2 linked regions of the Pelodictyon luteolum DSM 273 genome follow. The protein of the gene in region 1 interacts with the protein of each later gene in a pairwise test. Links are inferred from orthologs where the notes say so. Each region holds a gene or a part of one and is shown on either strand. Other genes may lie near its edges. The genes, in order: rho and nusG.

Evidence for each region.
Region 2: the proteins of rho (region 1) and nusG interact in binary tests that used the Escherichia coli proteins (3 or more experiments, as listed by UniProt). The link is inferred for Pelodictyon luteolum DSM 273 from one-to-one orthologs.

What each region holds. Positions count from the first base shown.
Region 1 is NC_007512.1:1,964,398-1,967,659, reverse strand. Bases 1-2,945 are described here. They hold rho (transcription termination factor Rho), read left to right. Parts: upstream 1-800; coding sequence 801-2,090; downstream 2,091-2,945. Other genes in these bases: PLUT_RS09060 (electron transfer flavoprotein subunit beta/FixA family protein), read left to right, coding at 2,612-2,945; PLUT_RS09080 (bifunctional folylpolyglutamate synthase/dihydrofolate synthase), read left to right, coding at 1-535. Outside these bases: more of PLUT_RS09060, read left to right, coding at 2,946-3,262. UniProt on the Escherichia coli protein: Facilitates transcription termination by a mechanism that involves Rho binding to the nascent RNA, activation of Rho's RNA-dependent ATPase activity, and release of the mRNA from the DNA template.
Region 2 is NC_007512.1:2,188,993-2,192,173, reverse strand. Bases 318-3,181 are described here. They hold nusG (transcription termination/antitermination protein NusG), read left to right. Parts: upstream 318-1,392; coding sequence 1,393-1,971; downstream 1,972-3,181. Other genes in these bases: rplA (50S ribosomal protein L1), read left to right, coding at 2,518-3,181; rplK (50S ribosomal protein L11), read left to right, coding at 2,020-2,445; secE (preprotein translocase subunit SecE), read left to right, coding at 1,179-1,370; PLUT_RS10185 (SDR family NAD(P)-dependent oxidoreductase), read left to right, coding at 318-698. Also shown: more of PLUT_RS10185, read left to right, coding at 1-317. UniProt on the Escherichia coli protein: Part of the processive rRNA transcription and antitermination complex (rrnTAC). The complex forms an RNA-chaperone ring around the RNA exit tunnel of RNA polymerase (RNAP).

The sequences.
Region 1 (3,262 bases):
GACGGGTGCGTTCCATGCGCCGGGTATCGCGACTGCGGTTGCGGTGGCTGAAGACGCCGGCGTGGGGCCGGAAGCGGTGCGGGAGGGGCTCGACGCGCTTGCTTCGACAGGCTACCGCGGACGCCTTGAACTTCTGGGACACCGGCCGGACACCTTCCTCGACGTGTCGCACAATGCCGACGGCATGAGGGCCACCGTCGATGCCCTCATGCCGTTTCTTTCCCGGTACCGGGACGCCCGGGTGCTCTTCGGTCTTGTTTCCGACAAGGATTCGGAATCGATGATCAGGGAACTCATGCGGCTCCGGTGCCGGTTCGCCACTACCGGACTTCCGAGTGAGCGGGGTGTTGCATCTGAAGAACTGGCGGAAATATGCCGCGGCCTAGGGGCTGAAGCGGTCGCGTTTTCCTCGCCGCCCGAGGCGCTGCAGTTCCTTCGGGAAGAGGCCTCGCCGGATTCGCTTATTCTTATTACGGGGTCTTTTTATCTGGCCGGAGCCCTGCTTGAAAAAGGAACAGCGGGGAAGGCCGGGTGAACAGGTTTTTTTATCGAAAAAGTTGTATATTCAATCAGGATCTGCGCTTAAACGAACCTGGCTTCAATGCTCAGGGAGAAGCATCCCGAAGGATCCTCTTCACGACACTATCCCATTGCCAATACAGCTATTCCCCGATTGTTCCCATTCCATGCCATTAAATGGCGTACTGCCGTCCGCATGCGGGTTTCGGGACTTCCTTTTTCCTCTCCATCATGTATTAAAAGGCGCACCAAAGGGCGCTTAACACAAGCACACCGAAAAAATGTCGAACAATCCTGTTGCCGCAAGTCTGGACATCAACATGCTCCAGAAAAAGAAGGTTTACGAGCTGAACGCCATGGCCAAGGAGATTGGCGTTTCTGCCGCAGGGCTTCGAAAAGAAGAGCTTATTTTCAAGATCATCGAAGCACAGTCGCAGAAGAGCTCCGATCCGGAAAGCGGCAATGTCATGGTCAACACCGGCGTCCTGCAGGTGATCCCCGAAGGCTACGGCTTCCTCCGCTCCTCGAACTACAATTACCTCTCCTCTCCCGACGACATCTACGTATCCCCCTCACAGATCAAGCGCTTCAGCATGCGGACCGGCGACACGGTTTCCGGCCAGGTGCGTGCGCCGAAAGAGGGCGAACGGTTCTTCGCGCTGCTGAAGATCAACACCATTGACGGTGCCGATCCCGACATTACCCGGGAGCGGCCGTTCTTCGAGAACCTGACCCCGCTGTTCCCGCATGAGCGTCTGAAGCTCGAGACGAAGCAGAACGAGTACTGCGGCCGCATCATGGACATCTTCACCCCGATCGGCAAGGGGCAGAGGGGACTGATCGTGGCACAGCCCAAAACCGGCAAGACCATGCTTCTCCAGATGGTCGCCAATGCCATCATCAAGAACCACCCCGAAGTCTACCTTATCGTGCTCCTCATCGACGAGCGCCCTGAGGAGGTGACCGACATGGCCCGCAGCGTCGAGGCCGAGGTGGTGAGCTCGACCTTCGACGAAGATCCCGAGCGCCATGTGCAGGTGGCCGACATGGTCATGGAAAAGGCCAAGCGCCTGGTCGAGGTTGGCCGTGATGTGGTGATCCTGCTTGACTCCATCACCCGCCTCGCCCGTGCCCACAACACCATCATCCCGCACTCCGGCAAGATCCTTTCGGGTGGTATCGATGCCAACGCGCTGACCAAGCCGAAGCGCTTTTTCGGCGCAGCCCGCAACATCGAGGAGGGAGGCAGCCTTACCATCATAGCCACGGCGCTCGTCGACACCGGCTCAAGGATGGACGATGTCATCTTCGAAGAGTTCAAGGGTACCGGCAACATGGAGCTGGTGCTTGACCGCCGCCTCAGCGAACGCAGGATCTTCCCTGCCATAGACATCCTTCGTTCCGGCACCCGTAAAGAAGAGCTGCTCTTCAGCCAGGAAGAGCTGTCCCGCACCTGGCTGCTCCGCAAGTACCTTGCCGAGAAGAACCCGATAGAGTGCATGGAGTTCATGCGCGAGAAGCTCTCCGACACCAAGGACAATAAAGAGTTTTTCAAGTACATGAACCGATGAGTTCCGTTCAATCTGGATTGAAGTTGCGAATTCTTTCATTTTCTGTTTTTGGTTTATAAAAAAGTTCATATATTATCAGCCTTTAAAACAAGAGGAAAGGTTACTACATGCCCTGCGGAAAAAAGAGAAAAAGACATAAGATGGCGGTCCACAAACGCAAAAAAATGCGCCGTAAGAACCGTCATAAGAAGCGTCTGCGTTACCAGAACAAGTAAGTTCGGGTGTTGTCGCTGAGCGGATTGTAAGTCAGGTTGAGAATATAGCTCAGTTGGTAGAGCATCTGCCTTTTAAGCAGAGGGTCGAAGGTTCGAGCCCTTCTATTCTCACAATTGTTCATTGCAGAACGTTGGAATTTGTTTCGTGCCCGAGTGGTGGAATTGGTAGACACACTATCTTGAGGGGGTAGCGCCGCAAGGTGTAGGAGTTCGAATCTCCTCTCGGGCACACAGCCCAGAAAAAGCCGCTTTCGAGCGGCTTTTCTGGTTGATATGCTTTTCTGAACCGATAGAGTGTGGTGCACTATGGAAATTGCCGTCTGCGTCTGCCTCGTTCCCGACACTGCTTCCGTCATAGGTTTTCAGGACGGCCGGCTCGACATGACGAGGGTAAGCGAGGTCATGAACCCGTATGACGAATATGCCCTCGAGGAGGCGCTCAGGATGCGTGAGGGTCCGGGTGGCGGAGTGGTGCGGGTGTTCAGTGTTGCTTCCCCCGAGAAAAAGGAGCTGCTCCGGAAATCTCTTGCCATGGGTGCTGACCGGCTGGTGATTGTTGAGGGTCCCGCAACTCCCGATCCCTGGCAGACGGCCTCTGCGCTCAGGGATGCGTTCGCTGAAGTGTACGGGGACAGTATGCCGGATATGGTTTTCTGCGGTCGTCGGTCGACCGATTTCGGGAGCGGTGAGGTGCCGGGCATGCTTGCCGCGCTTCTCGGTATGCCGTCGGTCTCCGCAGTTGTGTCGCTTGATGTCGCCCCGGACGGGTCGTTTCTTCTGGTGCGCGAGATCGAAGGCGGAGCGGAGCACATGAGTGTCGGGATGCCGGTTCTGTTCAGCACTGAGAAGGGGTTGAATATCCCGCGTAAAACCAGCATGAAAGGGGTCATGGAAGCCCGCAAGAAACCGGTGGATATCCTGCCGCAAACAGAGACGCACGCTCCGAGGGCTGCTCTT
Region 2 (3,181 bases), 220 kb from region 1 along the record:
ACCTCATTCTCGTTGCCCGTTCGGCTGAGCTTTTGCACACGCTGGCCGCAGAGCTCCGAGAAAAAAGGCACGTTGAAGTGCTGGTGTGCGTTTCGGATCTCACCCGGCCGACTGCGCCGGAGGAGATCCATCAGTTCTGCCGCCGCGAGGGTGTGAGGGTAGACCTCCTCATCAATGCCGCAGGGCTCTCGTATGCGGGAGGGTACAGCGGGATCCCTCCGGAAAAACTCGAGGAGCTGATGGCCGTCAACATGCTTGCGCTTGCCCGTCTCACCCGCCTCTTTTCGGTCGACATGGTGGCTGCGGGCGGGGGCGGCATCATCAACATCGCCTCGCTTGCAGGCCTGCAGGGTATCGCCGGTCTCGGACTCTATTCGGCGACCAAGTCATTCGTCATCACCCTCACCGAAGCCCTGCATGTAGAGCTGAAAGCTTCCGGGGTGAAAGTGCTGGCAGTATGCCCCGGGTTCATCGAAACAGGCTTCTTCGCCGTCGCCGGCCATGATCCTGCTTCCATCCTTCTGCCCATCTCAGACGCTTCGGTCGTGGTGAAGGCGGCCGTCCGCGGACTTATGAAAAATAAGATGCGGGTGTATCCCACCCTCATCGACACCCTCCTTGCCTTTGCTGAAAGATTTGCCCCGAGAGAGGTTTCCGCCCGGCTGGCGGCATTTCTGTCGGGCGTCTGGGGAAAATAATTTGTTCCCTTTTTCTTTTGCATTTTTAAATCATCTCATTATATTACCTGCCCTGTTTTTTGACTGAGCTGCTGGTGTAGCTCAATTGGTAGAGCAGCTGATTTGTAATCAGCAGGTTGCGGGTTCGAGTCCCATCACCAGCTCTGGACTATTGCGGGTAGGTAGCGAAGTGGTTAAACGCAACAGACTGTAAATCTGTCGACATATGTCTTCGGAGGTTCGAATCCTCCCCTACCCACACATTGTTTTTCCTGTTTTACGTGCTGATGTAGCTCAGTTGGTAGAGCACTTCCTTGGTAAGGAAGAGGTCATCGGTTCGAGTCCGATCATCAGCTCCGGTTTTGGTGTTGGCTATACGTCAGTAGCTTAATTGGTAGAGCAGCGGTCTCCAAAACCGCAGGTTGGGGGTTCGATTCCCTCCTGACGTGCACGCATGATTTTTATTTGTATGGAAGCGCAGTTTATTCCGGGCCGTGATTCATGAACAAGTATATCGGTAAGGCCGGTCAGTATTACAGGGACGTTGTCGCAGAGATGCGCAAGGTCGTCTGGCCGAGCAAGGAAGAGTTGAAAGATCTGACGGTGGTGGTCCTGACAGTGTCGGGCCTCCTCGCTCTTTTCACCTTCCTCGTCGACTGGGTGATAAACTTCGTGATGGGAAAGTTACTGTAAGAAACCGGAAAGGGGAGTGAGGATGGCCGCAAGAAAAAAGGAAGTTGAGGATCTGGGAGTGCCGCCGGCAGCACGCTGGTATGCGCTCAGGATCTATTCCGGGCACGAGCGGAAGGTCAAGGAAGGTATAGATGCGGAAGTTGAGCGTAGCGGGCTTGGTGACAAGATCCTGCAGGTGTATGTTCCTTACGAGAAGTTCGTCGAGGTCAAGAACGGCAAGAAGCGCAGCATGACGAAGAATGCGTTTCCGGGCTACGTGCTGATCGAAGCCGTGCTTGACAAGCAGACCCGCAACCTCATTCTCGATATCCCCTCGATCATGGGTTTTCTCGGTGTCGACGACAACCCGATTCCGCTTCGTCCCGACGAGGTCGAAAAGCTGCTTCAGCCGGAGGCTTCTGTCGAGCATCGCACCATCATCGAGGCGCCCTTCCAGGTCGGCGATTCCGTCAAGGTCATCGACGGCCCGTTCAGTTCGCTTACCGGCGTGGTCCACGATGTCTGCACCGAGCGCATGAAGGTGAAGGTCATGATCAGCTTCTTCGGTCGCAGCACGCCGACAGAGCTTGATTTCTCGCAGGTTAAGTCAGTTTCACAATAAATACAACACGGGCTTACGCTGGTAAGCTTCTGAACAGAACATAGGACAATGGCAAAAAAGGTAATCGGTTTCATCAAGCTTCAGATCCCTGCCGGCGCTGCGAACCCCGCACCTCCTGTCGGTCCCGCCCTCGGTCAGAAGGGTGTGAACATTATGGAGTTCTGCAAGCAGTTCAATGCAAAGACCCAGTCAGAGGCTGGTATGATCATCCCCGTGGTCATCACTGTCTTCTCCGACAAGTCATTCACCTTCATCACCAAGACGCCTCCCGCCGCAGTGCTCCTTCTGAAGGAAGCCAAGCTGCAGAAAGGTTCGGGTGAGCCGAACCGCAACAAGGTCGGCACCGTTACCCGCGAGCAGGTCAAGAAGATCGCCGAGCTGAAGATGCCTGACCTCAATGCCTTCGATCTTCGCGGTGCAGAAGAGATGATCATGGGTACGGCAAGAAGCATGGGTATTGTAGTAGAGGGCTGAGGACGCCCGTTTTATTTGAAGTCGTGGGAGGCTGAAGAGGCCGCTTTTTCAACCACTAGCATAGTATAAAGAATGGCAGGAAAGAATTACAGGGCAGCTGCTGCGCAGGTCGACCGGAACATGGAGTACGACCTCGTGGACGCAGTGGCCAAGGTCAAGGAGATCACCAACGTCAAGTTTGACGCCACCGTTGATGTGGCTGTCAAGCTCGGAGTTGATCCGCGTCACGCGGACCAGGTCGTTCGCGGCACCGTCATGCTCCCGCATGGCACAGGTAAAACTGTTTCGGTGCTGGTCGTCTGCAAAGAGGCCAAGGCCGCTGAGGCAACTGAGGCCGGCGCAGATTTGGTCGGTTTTGAAGAGTATATCGAAAAAATCCAGAACGGCTGGACCGGTGTCGATGTCATCATCGCCACTCCCGACGTCATGGGCCAGCTCGGCAAGGTAGCCAAGATCCTCGGACCCCGCGGCCTCATGCCGAACCCGAAATCGGGTACGGTGACCATGGATGTGGCAAAGGCTGTCAAGGAGGTCAAGGCCGGAAAGATCGAGTTCCGCGTCGACAAGGCCGGCAACGTCCACGCACCCGTCGGCAAGGCATCCTTCCCCGCTGACCAGCTGGTCACCAACATCACCAGCTTCCTTAAGGAGGTCATGCGCCTGAAACCTTCTGCGGCCAAGGGACAGTATGTCCAGGGTATCGCGGTTTCCAGCACCATGTCGCCCGGCGTTCGGA